DNA from 2 places in the Chitinophaga pinensis DSM 2588 genome. Region 1 is predicted to be linked to the other one. Evidence: riboswitches for the same ligand, from Rfam matches in the RefSeq annotation. Region 1 holds a riboswitch; the other holds the start of a gene.
The links. A riboswitch is a leader RNA that binds a small molecule or an ion and turns the genes downstream of it on or off. The one in region 1 is predicted to bind thiamine pyrophosphate.
Positions count from the first base shown of each region.

Region 1 (8,409 bases):
ATAGCGGTCATGATGATGGATCTGGTAGGCGCTTACCTCGTACACGTCATCCAGCATAAAATAGCCTGGATGTGGCACTTCCATAAGATCCATCATATCGATACAGCGGTAGATACCACTACCGCCCTGAGACACCATCCCGTGGAAAGCATTTTCAGAGTTATCGCCTTACTGCTCGCCATTGTTGTAATGGGCATACCCATCTGGATGGTCATGTTATACCAGACCATCTCAGCGTTCATGTCACAGTTTAACCATGCGAACATCCGTCTGCCCAAATGGCTGGATAGTACCCTTAGCTACGTCATTGTATCGCCTGACATGCATAAGGTACATCACAGTCATTATCAGCCGGAAACCGACTCCAATTATGCGAACATTTTCTCGTTCTGGGATCGCCTCTTCGGCACATTCGTGAAAGTAAAAGATGTAACGCAACTACGCTACGGACTGGATGAGTATCAGGACGATCATTATCAACACATCGGGACACTCCTGAAAGTGCCCTGGGAACAAACCAGGCAGGAAAAGATTATAAACTAAATTATTATCACGCTTAATTCATCATCATATGCAACAGCACACCACGTCCACCCCCACTAAAATAGCCTGCTTCGTTTCCATGTTTGCAGGTATATTCTCAGCAGTATATGCCTTCGTCGCAAGGAACCCAAGTACAGCACTCGTATTTGGTGTAGCTGCTATAGTTATCGGCGGACTTTCCATCTTAAAAGCCCACAAAAATATCGACGACACACAAGTAGCCACTGCCGGTGTATTCATGGCAGTAGTAGCATGCGCTGTCGCATTGTGGCAAATGTATAACTAGTAAGTTCATGACTACTATAATCTGTTTACAGGCAGCAGGCAGTATAACGCGATACTGTTTGTTGCCTGTGGACTATGGTAGACTTACTTCCTTTTTTTGTCCGCCTTTTTATATTCTTCGAGGTATCCCTCCGCAGCTTTGATAGGAAACAGCACTAACGAAGTATCTGTCAGCGCCCTGATAAGTGTAGTATCTATGACAACGGCAGAATCCTTCTGCCGCGTACCCTCTATGTGACTCCAGAACAACAGCGTATCATGTGAAACACTCCACTTGTCATACACCATTGAATAAGTATTGATAGACGTAATCGTCCCCTTCTTCTTTAACTGAAAACCCTGTGTCGCTTTATCAACCCCAGGTACCGGTTGCAGCCACTTTCCCAGCAACTGCTCCTCACTGTATGAAACCGTATCTGCCTTTATCATTGCAACAGAATCAATGACCGTTTCCGGCGTTACAGTATCCGGTACATCTATCAGACTGCTGTCTTCCACTTCAACAGTTGTTGTAGAAGGAGCAGGCTGCTGACATGATGTAGCTATAACTGTACAGATCACTGACAAAAGCAGACTTTTTTTCATAGCTCCAAAGATAGGAATACTAGTTTAACAATTTTAACTACCTTTAAGGCACTTTAGGGGTGTTTCCCGGGAACTAAAACAACCGGGAAGCTGAGATGAGACCCTCAGACCTGATGCAGTTCATACTGCCGTAGGAAAAAGTTACCTGACCTGATACACGTTATCACAGGTAAACATAGCTGAATTCTCCATCCTTTCCATCCTTAAAGTTTATTGTTCAACTAAATTCCCTGCAAACATGGAAGTGCTTGTAAACAATAAACTTTATGCGGTGCAGCCAGGAACAACTGTCGCTGCCCTCTTACAGTTTATCCAACTATCATCAGAAAAAGGCGTAGCCATCGCCGTCAACAGCCAGGTTATACCAAAGACCTCCTGGCCCGATCAGACCTTGCAGTCCGCTGATAAGGTCACGATCATCCGTGCCACGCAGGGAGGATAATCCAACGACCTGTTGTACACAAAAGAATTGCTGATGGACCTGCATTGCCATAAGGGCATTGTCATGCCCATACGTGAACACATTGTACACCAGCCACCCTGCTATTCAACATTTTTCCAACTTAATTCCTGATCTGTAAATCATTCAACGATTATGCATTCCATTTCCCGTACGCCATTCCCGGCGTCCAGAAAAATCTACGTCGATGGCGTCGCCATGAGAGAAATAACGCTGACAAACACACGCCTGCACGGTTCTAAAGGGGAGGAAGTTCCCAATGCACCGGTAGTGGTATATGATACCAGCGGACCATACACCGATCCTGATGCTCACATCGATGTACGCCAGGGTCTGCCCAGACTGCGTGAAAAATGGATCCTCGATCGTGACGATGTGGATAAACTGCCAGGTATCACTTCTGATTATGGCAGACAAAGACTGGAAGACAATCGTCTCGACTCCCTGCGCTTTTCTTATCAGCATTCTCCGATGAGAGCAAAAGCCGGCCATAACGTATCCCAGATGCACTATGCTAAAAAAGGCATCATCACCCGGGAGATGGAATACATCGCCACGCGTGAAAACCAGTGCGTAGAAAAACTCTTCCAGGAAAATAATGCCCTCTGGCAACAACACAAAGGACAATCCTTCGGCGCTAATACGCCCGTAAAGTTCATCACCCCTGAATTCGTCAGACAGGAAGTAGCTGCCGGCCGCGCCATCATTCCCAATAATATCAATCACCCGGAAAGTGAACCCATGATCATCGGGCGCAATTTCCTGGTGAAGATCAATGCCAACATCGGTAACTCCGCCGTTACCTCCAGCATAGAAGAAGAAGTAGAAAAAGCCGTATGGGCCTGCCGCTGGGGCGCTGATACCATCATGGATCTCAGCACCGGCAAACACATTCATGAAACAAGAGAATGGATCATCCGTAACTCTCCTGTGCCTATCGGTACCGTACCAATCTATCAGGCACTGGAAAAAGTGAACGGAAAAGCAGAAGAGCTGAACTGGGAAATATTCCGTGATACCCTGATTGAACAGGCAGAACAGGGTGTTGACTACTTCACCATTCATGCCGGCGTACTGCTGCGTTATGTACCACTTACCGCACGACGCACGACCGGTATCGTATCCCGTGGTGGATCGATCCTCGCAAAATGGTGTCTGGCACATCACAAGGAAAACTTCCTCTATACCCATTTTGAAGAAATCTGCGAGATCATGAAGGCATACGATGTCGCCTTTTCTCTGGGAGATGGTTTACGTCCGGGTAGTATCGCCGATGCAAATGATGCAGCACAATTCGCAGAACTGGAAACACTCGGCGAACTGACACACCACGCCTGGAAACATGATATACAGACCATGATCGAAGGACCAGGACACGTACCGATGCACCTGATCAAGGAGAACATGGATAAACAGCTGGAGCATTGTAAAGAAGCGCCGTTCTACACACTCGGCCCCTTAACTACAGACATCGCCCCAGGTTACGACCATATCACATCCGCTATCGGAGCCGCAATGATCGGCTGGTTCGGTACCGCTATGCTGTGTTACGTAACACCAAAAGAACACCTCGGATTGCCTGATAAAGAAGATGTAAGACAAGGGGTTATCACTTATAAAATTGCCGCTCATGCCGCCGACCTCGCAAAAGGTCATCCTGGTGCGCAACACCGTGACAACGCATTGAGTAAAGCCCGCTTTGAATTCAGATGGGAAGACCAGTTCAATCTGTCTCTCGATCCGGAAACAGCACGTTCTTATCATGACGAAACACTGCCTGCCGAAGGTGCAAAAGTGGCTCACTTCTGCTCCATGTGCGGACCACATTTCTGTTCGATGAAGATCACACAGGAAGTACGCGATTATGCCGCTTCTCAACAGATAGATGAAACGCTGGCACTGGAAACAGGAATGGCGGAACAGGCGAACGCATTCAAAGAACAGGGTGGGGCCATCTATTTTTAATGATACAGATCATCACACCTCCTGCCTGGCTGCCGGAAGAAACGCTTTACTGGCAACAGCTGCTCGATGAAGGCGCTGACAGCATCCTGCTACGCAAACCAGGATGGTCGGCCGCTGATTATGAACAGCTGTTGCTGGCAGCAGACGCCTCCTGTTACAGTAAACTCATGATCGCCGGGCATCCGGCGCTTTGTGAGAAGTATGGTTTGCAGGGCATACACTTCAGCGAAAATGCGGGCAGTCTGCTAACAGCAGCCGATATCGCTACCTACCGGCAGCAAGGCTGGCTGCTCAGCACCAGTGTGCATACAACAGCCGCTTTACAGACAGCTGATGTTCACTGGGGCCAGCAGTTGCTGGCGCCTATCTTTGACAGCATCTCCAAACCAGGTCATAATAGCTTGTTCAGGGAAGATTTCAAACTGTCTAAGGGAGCTTACCAGGGTAAGGTACTGGCGCTGGGAGGAATAGATCATAATACCGCAATAAAAGCCCGCAATATGCAGTTTGACGGGATTGCCCTTCTGGGCGCCATCTGGCAGCAACCTGCGACAGCAATCAGCAGGTTCCGCCACATCCGGAAGCTATGGCACAACACCGCCCATTTGTCTTAAGCCTCGCCGGTCTTGATCCTTCCGCAGGAGCAGGTTTACTGGCAGATATCAAAACGTTTGAGGCACTGGGTACCTACGGACTCGGTGTGTGTACCGCCCTGACCGTACAAACGGATACGCGGTTCGTATCTGCCGAATGGCAGTCTGCTGCACAGATCATCGCACAGGCGCAACCTTTACTGGAAAGCTTTCCTGTACAATACTGCAAGATCGGTATCATGAAAGATGTGCATACCATGCTGGAAGTCATCAATGCTATCAGGGCCATCACACCGGATATCCGGATCGTACTGGATCCTGTTCTCAAAGCCAGTGCCGGATACACCTTTCATGATGATACACGTCTGAGTGCCTGGAAATCGGTATTACAGCAGTTATACCTGTTGACGCCCAATCTCCAGGAAGCATTGCTGTTAAGCGGAGAAAGGGAGGGACAAACCGCAGCCCGCGTATTATCGGCTTATTGCGCAGTACTATTGAAAGGCGGACACCGGGAAGATAAACCCGGCATTGACAGCCTGTATTTATCTGCACAGAACGACACAGATAAAGTACTCGATATACCTGCCGGCAAAGGAAAGGTATATCCGAAACACGGATCAGGTTGCGTGCTGAGTGCAGCTATCACCGCACAACTGGCTGCCGGTGTTCCTTTATCAACCGCCTGCATAACGGCCAAACTGTACACAGAAAAGTTTCTGGCCAGTCATTCATCACTATTAGGTTATCACAACTCATGATCAGCTCATTGCATTACATATCACAGCAAACGGCCGGTGCGACTCACCTGGACAACATACAGGAAGCCTGTGAGGCCGGTTGCAGATGGATACAGCTCCGCATCAAAAACGAAGCGTCCGAAACAATACTCAGCACAGCCATGACGGCAAAAGCCATCTGTTCGAAGTACAATGCCACATTGATCATCAATGATCATCCTGACATTGCAAAGAAAGTAGGGGCACATGGCGTACATGTCGGCAAGCTGGATATGACCGTAGCAGAAGCACGTGTCCTGACCGGTGAAACATTTATCATTGGTGGCACAGCCAATACATTGGAAGACATTCTCGTTCACGTAAAAGACGGCGCAGATTATGTCGGAGTCGGCCCTTACCGCTTTACCAGGACAAAAGAAAAACTCAGTCCTATACTCGGACTGGAAGGTATTGCCGGTATCATGCAGTCGCTCAAGGATATGGGCATCCATATTCCGGTCATTGCGATCGGCGGGATACTGGCAGAAGATATACCGGCGCTCATGGCGACAGGTATACATGGTATTGCTGTCAGTGGATTAATCACGCACGCTGCAAATAAATCTCAAACCGTATCATCACTTACAATATGACACCTCTCGTTATAGCAGGACATACCTTTTCCTCACGGCTGTTTACAGGTACGGGTAAATTCTCTTCCCCTGGTATCATGGAAGCGGCCTTACTGGAATCGGGCTCCGAATTGGTTACCGTAGCATTGAAAAGGGTAGATGTGCATAACCAGTCAGACGACATGCTGCAACATGTACATCATCCGCAGTTAAAACTATTGCCCAATACTTCCGGAGTAAGAACAGCAAAAGAAGCTGTTTACGCAGCACAACTGGCCAGGGAAGCACTGGAAACAAACTGGCTGAAGCTGGAGATACATCCTGATCCCCGGTATTTACTTCCCGATCCGATAGAAACGCTGAAAGCAGCAGAAGAGCTGGTAAAACTCGGTTTTATCGTATTGCCTTATGTACATGCCGACCCGGTGCTTTGTAAGCGGCTGGAAGAAGCAGGTACGGCGGCAGTGATGCCGCTTGGTGCACCGATAGGTAGTAATAAAGGTCTGAAAACAATCGACTTTTTAGAGATCATCATTGAACAGAGTAATGTACCTGTCGTGGTGGACGCCGGTATTGGCAGTCCGTCGGATGCGGCAAAAGCCATGGAGATCGGTGCGGATGCCGTGCTGGTCAACACAGCTATTGCGGTGGCAAAAGACCCGGTATTGATGGCGCGTGCTTTCAGACAGGCTGTAATTGCCGGCAGACAAGCCTATGAAGCAGGACTCCCTGCCGTACGCCGGGAAGCAGTAGCTTCCAGTCCGCTGACAGGTTTCCTTGATGAAGTATAAATCCATTCACCATGTCAGGATTCAAAGACATTTTTGACCAGCACGACTGGGACGATATAAAAGTCTCCATTTATGCCAAAACAGCCCGTGATGTAGAAGCTGCGCTCTATAGTAACAAACGGACGCTGGAGGACTTTAAGGCGCTGATATCACCGGCTGCGGCGCCTTATCTTGAACAGATGGCCCAACTCAGCCGGCAGCTGACGCAACAACGTTTTGGCAACACCATGCAATTGTACATACCGCTGTACCTCAGTAATGAATGTCAGAATATCTGTACCTACTGCGGTTTCAGTCTGGATAACAAGATTGCCAGAAAGACGCTGAATAAGGACGAAATACTGCGGGAAGTAGCCGTTATTAAGGCAATGGGATACGATCATGTATTGCTGGTAACCGGAGAGGCAAATCAGACGGTAGGGCTGCAGTATTTCCAGGAGGCACTGGAGACCATCCGGCCGCATTTTGCGAACATTTCCATGGAGGTACAACCCATGGACGAAGCGGACTATGCAGCGCTAAAACCTCATGGTTTGCATGGCGTGCTCGTCTACCAGGAAACCTATCATCAGGCAGATTATAAGCTGCATCATCCAAAGGGTAAGAAATCCAACTTCCACTACCGGCTGGATACACCGGACAGGCTCGGCAGAGCAGGTATCCACAAAATGGGGTTGGGGGTGCTGATCGGACTGGAAGACTGGCGTACAGACAGCTTCTTTACGGCCTTACACCTGCAATACCTGGAAAAGACCTACTGGCAAACAAAGTACAGTATTTCATTTCCAAGGTTGCGCCCCTGTTCAGGCGGATTGCCTCCTAAAGTGGAAATGAACGACCGGGAACTGGTACAGCTGATCTGTGCCTACCGGCTACTGGATCAGGAAGTGGAATTAAGCCTCTCTACCCGCGAAACGCCGAGGTTCCGGGACAATGTTATCAAACTGGGTATTACAGCGCTCAGTGCAGGCTCTAAAACGAATCCCGGAGGGTATGCCACGGATCTGTCTTCCCTGGAGCAATTTGAGATATCGGATGACCGTAGTCCGGCGAGCATCGGTGGTATGCTGCGGGCGCAGGGATATGAGCCGGTCTGGAAGGATTGGGACGAAGGCTATTAAAGAGTATAATAAGGTCAGCCCCGCTTTTTGGCGGGGCTGTGAATTTACCTAAATCCATTACTGAAATTTGTTACTTATAGAGATAAGTAGCCGCTTAATCTTACATTTCAAATGTAAGATGCTCATAATGAACAACCACGTTGCTATCAATCTTGAACAAAAAGAACAACGCTATTCAAAATGAACGGCGACTCATCAATGAGGGATCTTCTCCAGGTCCCTGTAAGTTCTTACAGTCTCTCTTGAGCCTCTGAGCGCTCCTTTCTGGTTAGCGATCAGTTCTCTGACACTATAAGGCATCGGTATACTGGAGCGTAATATCTCCTCATAAGTCCGCTGTGCCGCAGCTTCTCCGTATTCGCAGGCGGAGAGGATAGAATGACGGTCGTGTCCGGAGAAAGTAGCTTTCACATCCATCCATGTTCTGTAAATCTTTCCGTAGATAGTAGATTGCCCCTGCGTCTCTTCACCACTTTCGATCAATAATTTATTCAGCTGCTCTATATATGTATTACTTTCTTCTGCCATTCTTTGAAACAGGGCTTTCAGGTCCGCATCATCGGTCTGATCAATTGCCTTTCTATATCCTTCCACGCGATCACGGTTGATCCTGACCAGGTCATTCAGGGCTTCCAACAATTTTTCATTGAGTTGCATGATAGTAGGTTTTTAAATAATTCTATGATGATTATATATATGAAAGTAGGGGTTCAAA
Region 1 covers NC_013132.1:756,177-764,585, forward strand. Annotated here, with positions in the region: gene CPIN_RS03040 (sterol desaturase family protein) at 1-543, shown strand, start outside; gene CPIN_RS03045 (hypothetical protein) at 572-829, shown strand; gene CPIN_RS03050 (lipocalin-like domain-containing protein) at 913-1,413, opposite strand; TPP riboswitch at 1,459-1,567, shown strand; gene thiS (sulfur carrier protein ThiS) at 1,652-1,855, shown strand; gene thiC (phosphomethylpyrimidine synthase ThiC) at 2,009-3,838, shown strand; gene CPIN_RS36275 (thiamine phosphate synthase) at 3,838-4,452, shown strand; gene CPIN_RS03070 (hydroxymethylpyrimidine/phosphomethylpyrimidine kinase) at 4,425-5,192, shown strand; gene CPIN_RS03075 (thiamine phosphate synthase) at 5,189-5,803, shown strand; gene CPIN_RS03080 (thiazole synthase) at 5,800-6,573, shown strand; gene thiH (2-iminoacetate synthase ThiH) at 6,585-7,694, shown strand; gene CPIN_RS03090 (ferritin-like domain-containing protein) at 7,890-8,351, opposite strand.

Region 2 (8,409 bases), 1.7 Mb from region 1:
TTTTCCAGTTCTGTGAATGTCATATAACCGACGAGACTTCCATCCTGCATAATGCTGTGCAGGGAGGTCGAAATACCACTGCCAACCTGTTTGAATACCCTGGACTGGGCGTGGGTAGTTAGTACAACAAATAAAGTGTACAGGAATAATAGGAATCGTTTTTTCATTTTAAAAAGTTTGAAAAGTGCAACGATGAGGTATGGGTTTGAAATATATAGTGTATAGGGCCTGTACCGGTAGAAAGGTGATATGCAATGAAGTGCTGGCTTCAGTACGCTTATAGGCAAGCGTGCTGTCAATTGTACGAACAGTTATGGTCTTATGCGACCAGGTATGAGGTATCATGCAATTTGTCCCCTTCTTAGGTATAGGTATGATTTCTAATGCAATATAGTGAAAATATATGCTATGTAACTGAAATTCATTTTCAGGAAGAGGAGAAATAAAAAGGGCTGTCCCACCATTGGCGGACAGCCCCTTTCCCATTTAGGCTAATTTAGAAGGCTATATTAATGCCGGCAAAGAAATTGGTGCCAGCCATCGGATAATATCCGTTAGACGATTTTTCGACACCTTCCTCTTTAAATGCATAGGTCCATCCGTTAGGAGCGTACTTCTTATTCCAGATATTGTTCAGCACGAACTGAATACCCAGTTCTTTAAAGAGAGGCTGAGGAATGATGTAGTTGAAGCGCAGGTCATTGGTATAATAACCGTCCAGGCTGCGTTCTTTTACTTCCGAGTTGTCGAGGTATTGTCTGCTGACATACTTACCGATCAGGCTTACTTCCAGATTCTTCACTGGTCTTGCAGACAAGTTATAACCGCCTACAAAAGAAGGGGAGAAGGCGATGTTGGTGCTGTTGTAAACAACGGTATCCTGTGCACCGGTGTCAAAATTGTCGATAAAATACTGGAAGTTCTGCACCTTGTTGCGGCTGAAGGCTGCATTCGCAGAAAGCGTAAACAGGCGGCCCAGGCGGGTGCTACCTTGTAATTCGATACCGGCGCGGTAGCTTTTAGGAATGTTGGTGCGGGTATAAGCGCCTACATCGTTCAGTTTCCCGGTTTGTACCAGCTGGTTTTTATAGTTCATGTAGTAGGCATTTGCCTGCAACACGATGTTACCGGTGCGGTAAGTATAACCAGCTTCTACATCGCGCAGTGTTTCATGTTTAGGGGTGTTATTTACACCTGCTTCGAAGTCGTCGCGGTTAGGTTCTTTGTTGCCCACAGCAAAGGAGGCGTATACTTCCTGACGATCGTTCAGCGTGTAAGAAATACCTGCTTTCGGATTGAAGAAGTTGTAATCATTATGTTGTATCAGGGAAGGATTTTTATCGAATCCGTCGATGTTGTATTGTACGGTGCGGTATTGCAGGTCTGCAAACAGGCGTAATGCGGAAGTGATTTTATATTGTCCTTTCCAGTATACGTTCAGATCGCGTTTGAATGCGTCGTTGTCGTAGTATTTGTGGTCTTTATCGATCGGGTATTGCGCCCAGATGATCTTACCATAGTGACCGCCTTCATAGCGGTTCCATCCGCCACCCAGGCTCCAGCTCAGTTTATCGCCTTTGTAGTTTACGGAGAAGATGCCACCGTAGAAGTGGTTGTCCAGCCAGAGTTGTCTGATGAGATCTGTATGTGTCACAGGAGCGCCGTTGATCACAGGATCTGTGATGCCGTAATCAGCAAAGGCTTCCTGTTCGCGGTACTGTTCGTAGTAACCTCTGCCACGGGTGTAGTGTGCAGCCACGTTGAAGTCCAGTTTACTGCTCAGTGACTGGTTCAGGAATAACTGGTAATGGTCCTGTTGATAGTTGTCTGTTTCGTTGTCGTAGTAAGTACCGTCAGATTTTTGGCCTGCGGAATTGTAGGTACGGTGTGTCTTCAGTGAGTCGAGAGGCACGCCGTTCCATGCCTGGTAGGTTTTTTCCTTACCGGAAAATACGTTCAGACGGATAGCGGTATTCTTCGAAATATAAGCCGCAGAAGTATAGAAAGATTTCAGGTCAGAAGAGGCACGATCCATGTAACCATCAGAAGATATTTTGGATAATCTGGCGTCGATGGTGAAATGGTTATTGATTAATCCGGAGCCTACTTTTACGGTGTTTTTCCAGGAGTTGTAAGATCCGACACTGCTGTTAACTTCTGCGTATGCTTTATCTCTGAAATCGTTGGTGCTGAGATTGAGCGAAGCGCCGAAAGCACCAGCTCCGTTGGTAGATGTACCTACACCCCGTTGTAATTGTATACTGCTTACAGAAGAAGCGAAATCGGGCATATTTACAAAGAAAGTACCCTGTGATTCCGCGTCATTGATAGGAATACCATTGGCAGTAACGTTGATACGCGTGATATCAGATCCTCTGACACGGATGCCGGTATAACCGATACCTGTACCAGCGTCGGAGTTGGTTACTACGCCTGGGAGCTGATTCAGCAGCAGGGGCAGGTCCTGACCCAGGTTCTGTTTTTTGATCTCTTCTGCAGTCAGGGTAGATTGTGTGAAAGGAGCATGTTCTCCCACACGGAGACTGGAGATCTCAACAGGTTTTACAAAGAGACCGGTTTCTTCCAGCGAAAAATCTGTCTGGATGGTATTACCAGTCGCGTTGATGTTCGTGGTCAACTGTTTGTATCCGAGGTAGCTCACCTGTAAGGTATACTGACCTTTAGACGGAATAGTAAAGCGGTATTGACCATTGGCGTTGGTATGCATACCAGCGTTGGTGGAGGGGATACTTACGGAAACACCTTCCAGCGGTTTTCCGTTGGATTTGTTGGTAACGACTCCGGTCAGCACAGTTTGCGCATGCACAGTACTTAAGCTGCAGAGCAGCAAAAGGAATAAAAATTGTCTCATGGACTATGACGGTTTAATAGCTTACAATCTGTAGCTTTCAACTTAACAAATGGGTAAGGAAGAGATTGTTCGCTTACCTTTCCTAAACAGCATTACCTGGTCAGGTTCAACGGGTCTGATCTCAGCCTGATAGTAAGGCACCCCGAGGTGAAACCGGGAGTTCTGATAATTTATTGCGCGAGATGCGCACTCCTGTTTCCGGGAACAAAGTTATAGCGGTCGTCGTTAAAAAGTGAAAATATTTTTCATAATGACAGAAATAGTATAATTTCCATTCCTCTACATGTCTCTTCAGAATTAAATACTCCCTGAACTTTTTTATTGTTAACCATAATTAGAATCTGTAATGATTAAGCTACAATTAATCGGGCATCTGGGACATGATGCAGTTCAGCGGAATGTAAATGGTCATACTGTTTTAGGCTTTCGCGTGGCGCATACGGAGCGCTTTAAGGCGCGGGATGGTGAGTTGCAGGAAAGGACGACCTGGGTAGATTGTTCGCTCTGGAACAAGGAGAAGGTGGGTCCTTATCTGAAAACGGGTACCCGTGTGTTTGTCGAGGGAAATCCTTCGGCAGATAATTATGTGAACGGCCAGGGTGAAAATGTGTCGGTATTGCGTTTAAAAGTCTTGCAATTGCAGCTGTTGACGAGTCGCCGTGATGGTGGTAAGCGGGAAAATGAGGTGGAGGAGATTGTGATGGTGAATGAAGATCCGGCGGATGATCTGCCGTTTTAGGAGATGATAAACACCGCAGATATGAAAGAAGGCTGTTGCGCTGTAGGCGGACAGCCTTTTTCTTTGTGGAGAGGGAAAGCAGGACGAATCAGTCTGTCCCCGGGAAGGTTTGAGAACAGAAGTATAAAAGCCGGATATCTATGGTGACTTTAGCACATCAGGGCATTATAATGGCTTTGATCCTTGTTATTCAACGCGTTGCTATGGAAGAGTATGGCAATGATATGTCTTTATGTAAAGAGGAAATAAGGCCATATTACAGGGATGGGAAGTGTTTACCAGGCTGATGGAGGTAGCAGGGGAGAAGTATGCCTGGATGACAGGTGGACATGAGGTGGACTTGATCAGTATATATGATTGTACATCAATTGTTTATGAAGTGTCAGTAATGCGCATTCCAATGACCTTCCGACGGCAGTGTGGTGGTTTTTTGCTGAGATTGGAGGCAAAGTATATACGTTCCTGATAGACACGTATAAGATATTGTGCATATCATTAGCGGGCTTTACCAGCGTATTTTTGATTGAAATGAATGAAACGAAGATTTTATTTCCAGCTTTTATACAAAGGTTTTTTATATCCTGTAACCCTTTGTAGTAAAGGGTTACAGGATGGTGAAGTTACGTTGTTATTCTCTGTTTGATGCATGTAAAAAGCGTTTTTTCTAAAAAAGATTTGGCAGGAATGATTTTAATCCTATCTTTGCAACCTCATTGCGAGGTAGAGCAGAGGTAGCTCGTCGGGCTCATAACCCGAAGGTCAGGGGTTCGAATCCTCTCCTCGCTACTAACAAAAAAGCCGAATCTGATTCGGCTTTTTTTATTTCAGGAAGTTCAGGAAATTAGTAGTGCATGCATAAAGCGGGTTTTGTAAATATCTTCGGTAAGGCCAATGCAGGGAAAAGTACCCTGATGAACGCTCTGGTGGGCGAGAAACTGGCTATTGTATCTCCGAAGGTCCAGACAACAAGACATCGTATTACGGGTGTGGTGACAACACCGGAATATCAGATCGTATTCTCTGATACGCCCGGTATTATTGATCCCCGTTATCGTCTGCACGAAAAAATGATGGGTGCTGTTAAGTCTGCCCTGGAAGACGCCGACGTGGCCATGTTAATCATGGACGTGAAGGATAATCTGGAAGAAAACCTCTCTCTGTTTGCATCACTCAAACTAAAAGCCCGCACCATATTGGTGCTGAATAAGTCAGATCTGCTGATGAAGGAAGAGCTGGATGTGCTGGTGAAAAAGTGTGAAGAGTGGGGCAAGGCAGAAAAAGTAGTGCTGATATCAGCGATGCAGGGTAAAGGTGTACCGGCATTGCTGCAGACTATCGTAGGCATGCTCCCCGAAAGCGAGCCTTTCTACCCGGAAGATACCTTAACAGATAAGTCTACACGCTTCTTCGTAGGCGAAATCGTCCGGGAAAAAATATTCCAGCTCTTTGACGAAGAGATCCCTTATCATACAGCAGTAGCTGTAACACAGTTCCAGGAAAAGAATACGCTGATCAAAATTTCAGCGGATATTATCGTGACGCGTGAAACGCAGAAAGCGATTATCCTGGGCGACAAAGGATCTTCCATTAAAAAGATCGGTACACTGGCCCGCCAGGATATTGAGAAATTTGTGGGTCAGAAAGTGTTCCTTGAACTGTTTGTGAAGGTAAGAGGCAAATGGCGGGATAATGATATTTATTTAAAGGAATACGGTTATTAATTTTATTTAGTTATGGCAGGATTTACAGTAGCAATCGTCGGTCGTCCAAACGTAGGGAAATCTACGCTTTTCAACCGTTTGCTGGAACAGCGTAAAGCCATCGTGGATGACGTGAGCGGTGTTACGCGTGACAGACAATACGGTGTGGCGGACTGGAACGGGAAATCGTTCAACGTGATTGATACCGGTGGTTTTGTATCCAGAAGTGAAGATGTATTCGAGCGTGAGATACGCAAACAGGTGAAAATAGCTATGGAGGAAGCAAACCTCCTGCTGTTCATGTGTGATGTAGCAACCGGTATTACCGACCTGGATGCGGAGATGGCAGATATTCTGCGTCGCTCTTCCAAACCGGTGATCCTTGTGGTGAATAAAGTAGATAATGCTACCCGTCAGCTGGAAGCGACGGAGTTCTATAGCCTGGGTTTTGAAAAGGTATTTTTCATGTCTTCCATGAGTGGTAGCGGTAGTGGTGAACTGTTGGATGAAATTACCGGTCAGATCCCGGAAGATGATGAAACAAGAGAAGCGATAGAAGCAGCGGAAGCATTGCCTAAAATCGCGATTATCGGTCAGCCGAACGTAGGTAAATCATCCCTGCTGAACGCCCTGATCGGTGAAGAAAGGAACATTGTGTCTGATATTCCGGGTACTACCCGCGATACCATCCACACACACTATAAAATGTTCCAGAAAGATTTCGTACTGATTGATACAGCGGGTTTACGCCGTAAAAATAAAGTGCAGGAAGACCTGGAATTCTATTCCGTTATCCGTGCAATCAAAGCAATGGATGAAGCAGATGTTTGTCTGCTGCTGCTGGATGCAACCAAAGGTGTCACTGCACAGGATCTTAGTATTTTCAGTCTGGCCGGCCGTAAAGGTAAAGGTCTCGTAGTACTGGTAAATAAATGGGACCTGATCGAAGATAAGAGTACCAACTCTGCACGGGATTATGAGAAAGACCTGAAAGGACGTCTGGCGCCATTCAGCGACGTACCGGTAATATTCACCTCCGTTGTGGAAAAGCAGCGTATTTTCAAGGCGATTGAAGAGGCTTTACGTGTATACGATAACCGTAAACGTAAGGTACAGACTTCAAAACTGAACGAAGTGATGCTGAAGGCGATCGAATCTTTCCACCCACCGGTAGTAAGAGGTATTCCTATCAAAATCAAGTATGTAACGCAGCTACCGACATTTACACCGGCTTTCGCGTTCTTCTGTAACCTGCCGGACGACGTAAAACAGCCATATCGTAACTACCTTGAAAATCAGCTGCGTAGCAATTTTGATTTTGAGGGTGTACCATTGAAACTGTTTTTCAGAAAGAAATAAAAGTAAATTTTAGCACAGGTATTGTTCCATAACTAAAAATAACTATACCTTTGCGCATCTTTTAAAACAAACTAAGCATGAAAAAATTATTCTTCTTCGCAGTTGCTGCCGGTATGTTCTTCGTAGCTTGCAACAGCGGTGCATCTACTACTTCTGCTGATTCTACTGCTACTGCTCCAGCTGCTGATACAGTTGCTGCTGCTCCAGTTGATTCTGCTGCTACAACTGTAGATTCTGCTGCTACTCCAGCTGCTGATACTACTGCTGCTGCTCCTGCTGCAGAAGCAAAACACTAATCCTGTTTTGTAGAATTAATTTATTGGCCGTCTCGTGTAAACGAGGCGGTTTTCTTTTTGGACAAGACTTGCCAGGGAGGAATTAAGAATTAAGAATTAAGAGTTGGAATGCAGCGGAGATAGGTGCGAAGTGTGATGGCAACACTGTCAGTATGGTTTCAACTGGCAGTAAGTTTGACTTGAACTGGTAAAAGCGATTGTTAGGCGTATGTGTTGAATAGTAAAATATTATCATAAAAGAGAGGGCGTCCGCTATCAACGGACGCCCTCTCTTTTATGGCTTAGGAACGCTTAATTTTTAATTCTTAATTTCTATTTTTTATTCAGCACCTGTATCGCCTTTTTCATCATTTCATCATCCTTATTCAGCGACTCATAAAAACCTGCATAACTCCACATCTGTCTGGCCAGTAATGCTTTCAGACGTGTTTTGATCTCATTTTCATCGTGCGGTTTGATAGATTCAACACCACGGATACTGTCTTTCACCGCAAATGCTTTATAAGCATTGTACAGTTCATTGGATACCTGGAACTGGTTGCTGAAATCAGTAGCGTCCTTATAACGTTTGAACTCGTCTTTATGGCTGCTGAAGTACTGGTAAGTGAAATTGCTGAATGTACTACGGGAATACATGCTGGTCAGCACATTGGAGAAACGGCTGGTGTCAAACGGCATGAAGATGTCCGGTGTGATACCGCCTCCGCCATATACAACACGGCCGCTGGCAGTTTTGAACTGAATCGTATCTAACTGGTGGATGCTATCGCTGTTAACAAATTCACCATGGTTGAAGCGGTTCATGATATCATCATCATAAGCTTCACGACCTTCCGCGTAAGATTTCTGGATGCTTCTGCCGGAGTTGAGGTAGTATCGCGCTACGGTCAGACGTAGTGCACCGCCATTACTCAGGTCAAACTGTTCCTGTACGAGACCTTTACCAAAGGTACGGCGACCGATAATGGTGCCACGGTCCCATTCCTGTACGGCACCTGCGAGAATTTCACTGGCACTGGCAGAACCTTCGTCTGTCAGGATGGTCAGTCCGCCTTTTTCAAACAGCCCTGGTTTTTCACAACGGTAGTCCGAACGCGGGTAGCTTTTCCCTTTTGTATATACGATCAGTTTGTTATCATCCAGCAGTTCGTCTGCGATACGGGTAGCGGCATCCAGATAACCGCCCGGATTCTGACGCAGGTCGATCACCAGTTTGGTCATACCCGCCTTGGTCAGTTTGCGCATGGCGTCCATGAACTCCTGGTAGGTGGTACCGGCGAACTTGTTGATTTTGATATAGCCGATTTCCGGAGAAACCATATAAGAGGCGTCGATGCTATATAATGGGATATCGCCGCGGATGATCTGAATAGGTGTCATTTTCTGCTGGCGGAGCATGGTAACTGTCACTTTTGAGTTTTTCGGGCCCCGTAACAGTTTTCT
Region 2 covers NC_013132.1:8,204,508-8,212,916, reverse strand. Annotated here, with positions in the region: gene CPIN_RS32385 (DUF6770 family protein) at 1-167, opposite strand, end outside; gene CPIN_RS32375 (TonB-dependent receptor) at 497-2,872, opposite strand; TPP riboswitch at 2,935-3,027, opposite strand; gene CPIN_RS32370 (single-stranded DNA-binding protein) at 3,219-3,611, shown strand; tRNA gene CPIN_RS32365 (tRNA-Met) at 4,326-4,397, shown strand; gene era (GTPase Era) at 4,463-5,332, shown strand; gene der (ribosome biogenesis GTPase Der) at 5,345-6,670, shown strand; gene CPIN_RS32350 (hypothetical protein) at 6,748-6,966, shown strand; gene CPIN_RS32345 (S41 family peptidase) at 7,279-8,409, opposite strand, start outside.
Region 2: linked by a shared signal. The riboswitch ahead of CPIN_RS32375 (TonB-dependent receptor) and the one ahead of thiS (sulfur carrier protein ThiS) in region 1 are both predicted to bind thiamine pyrophosphate.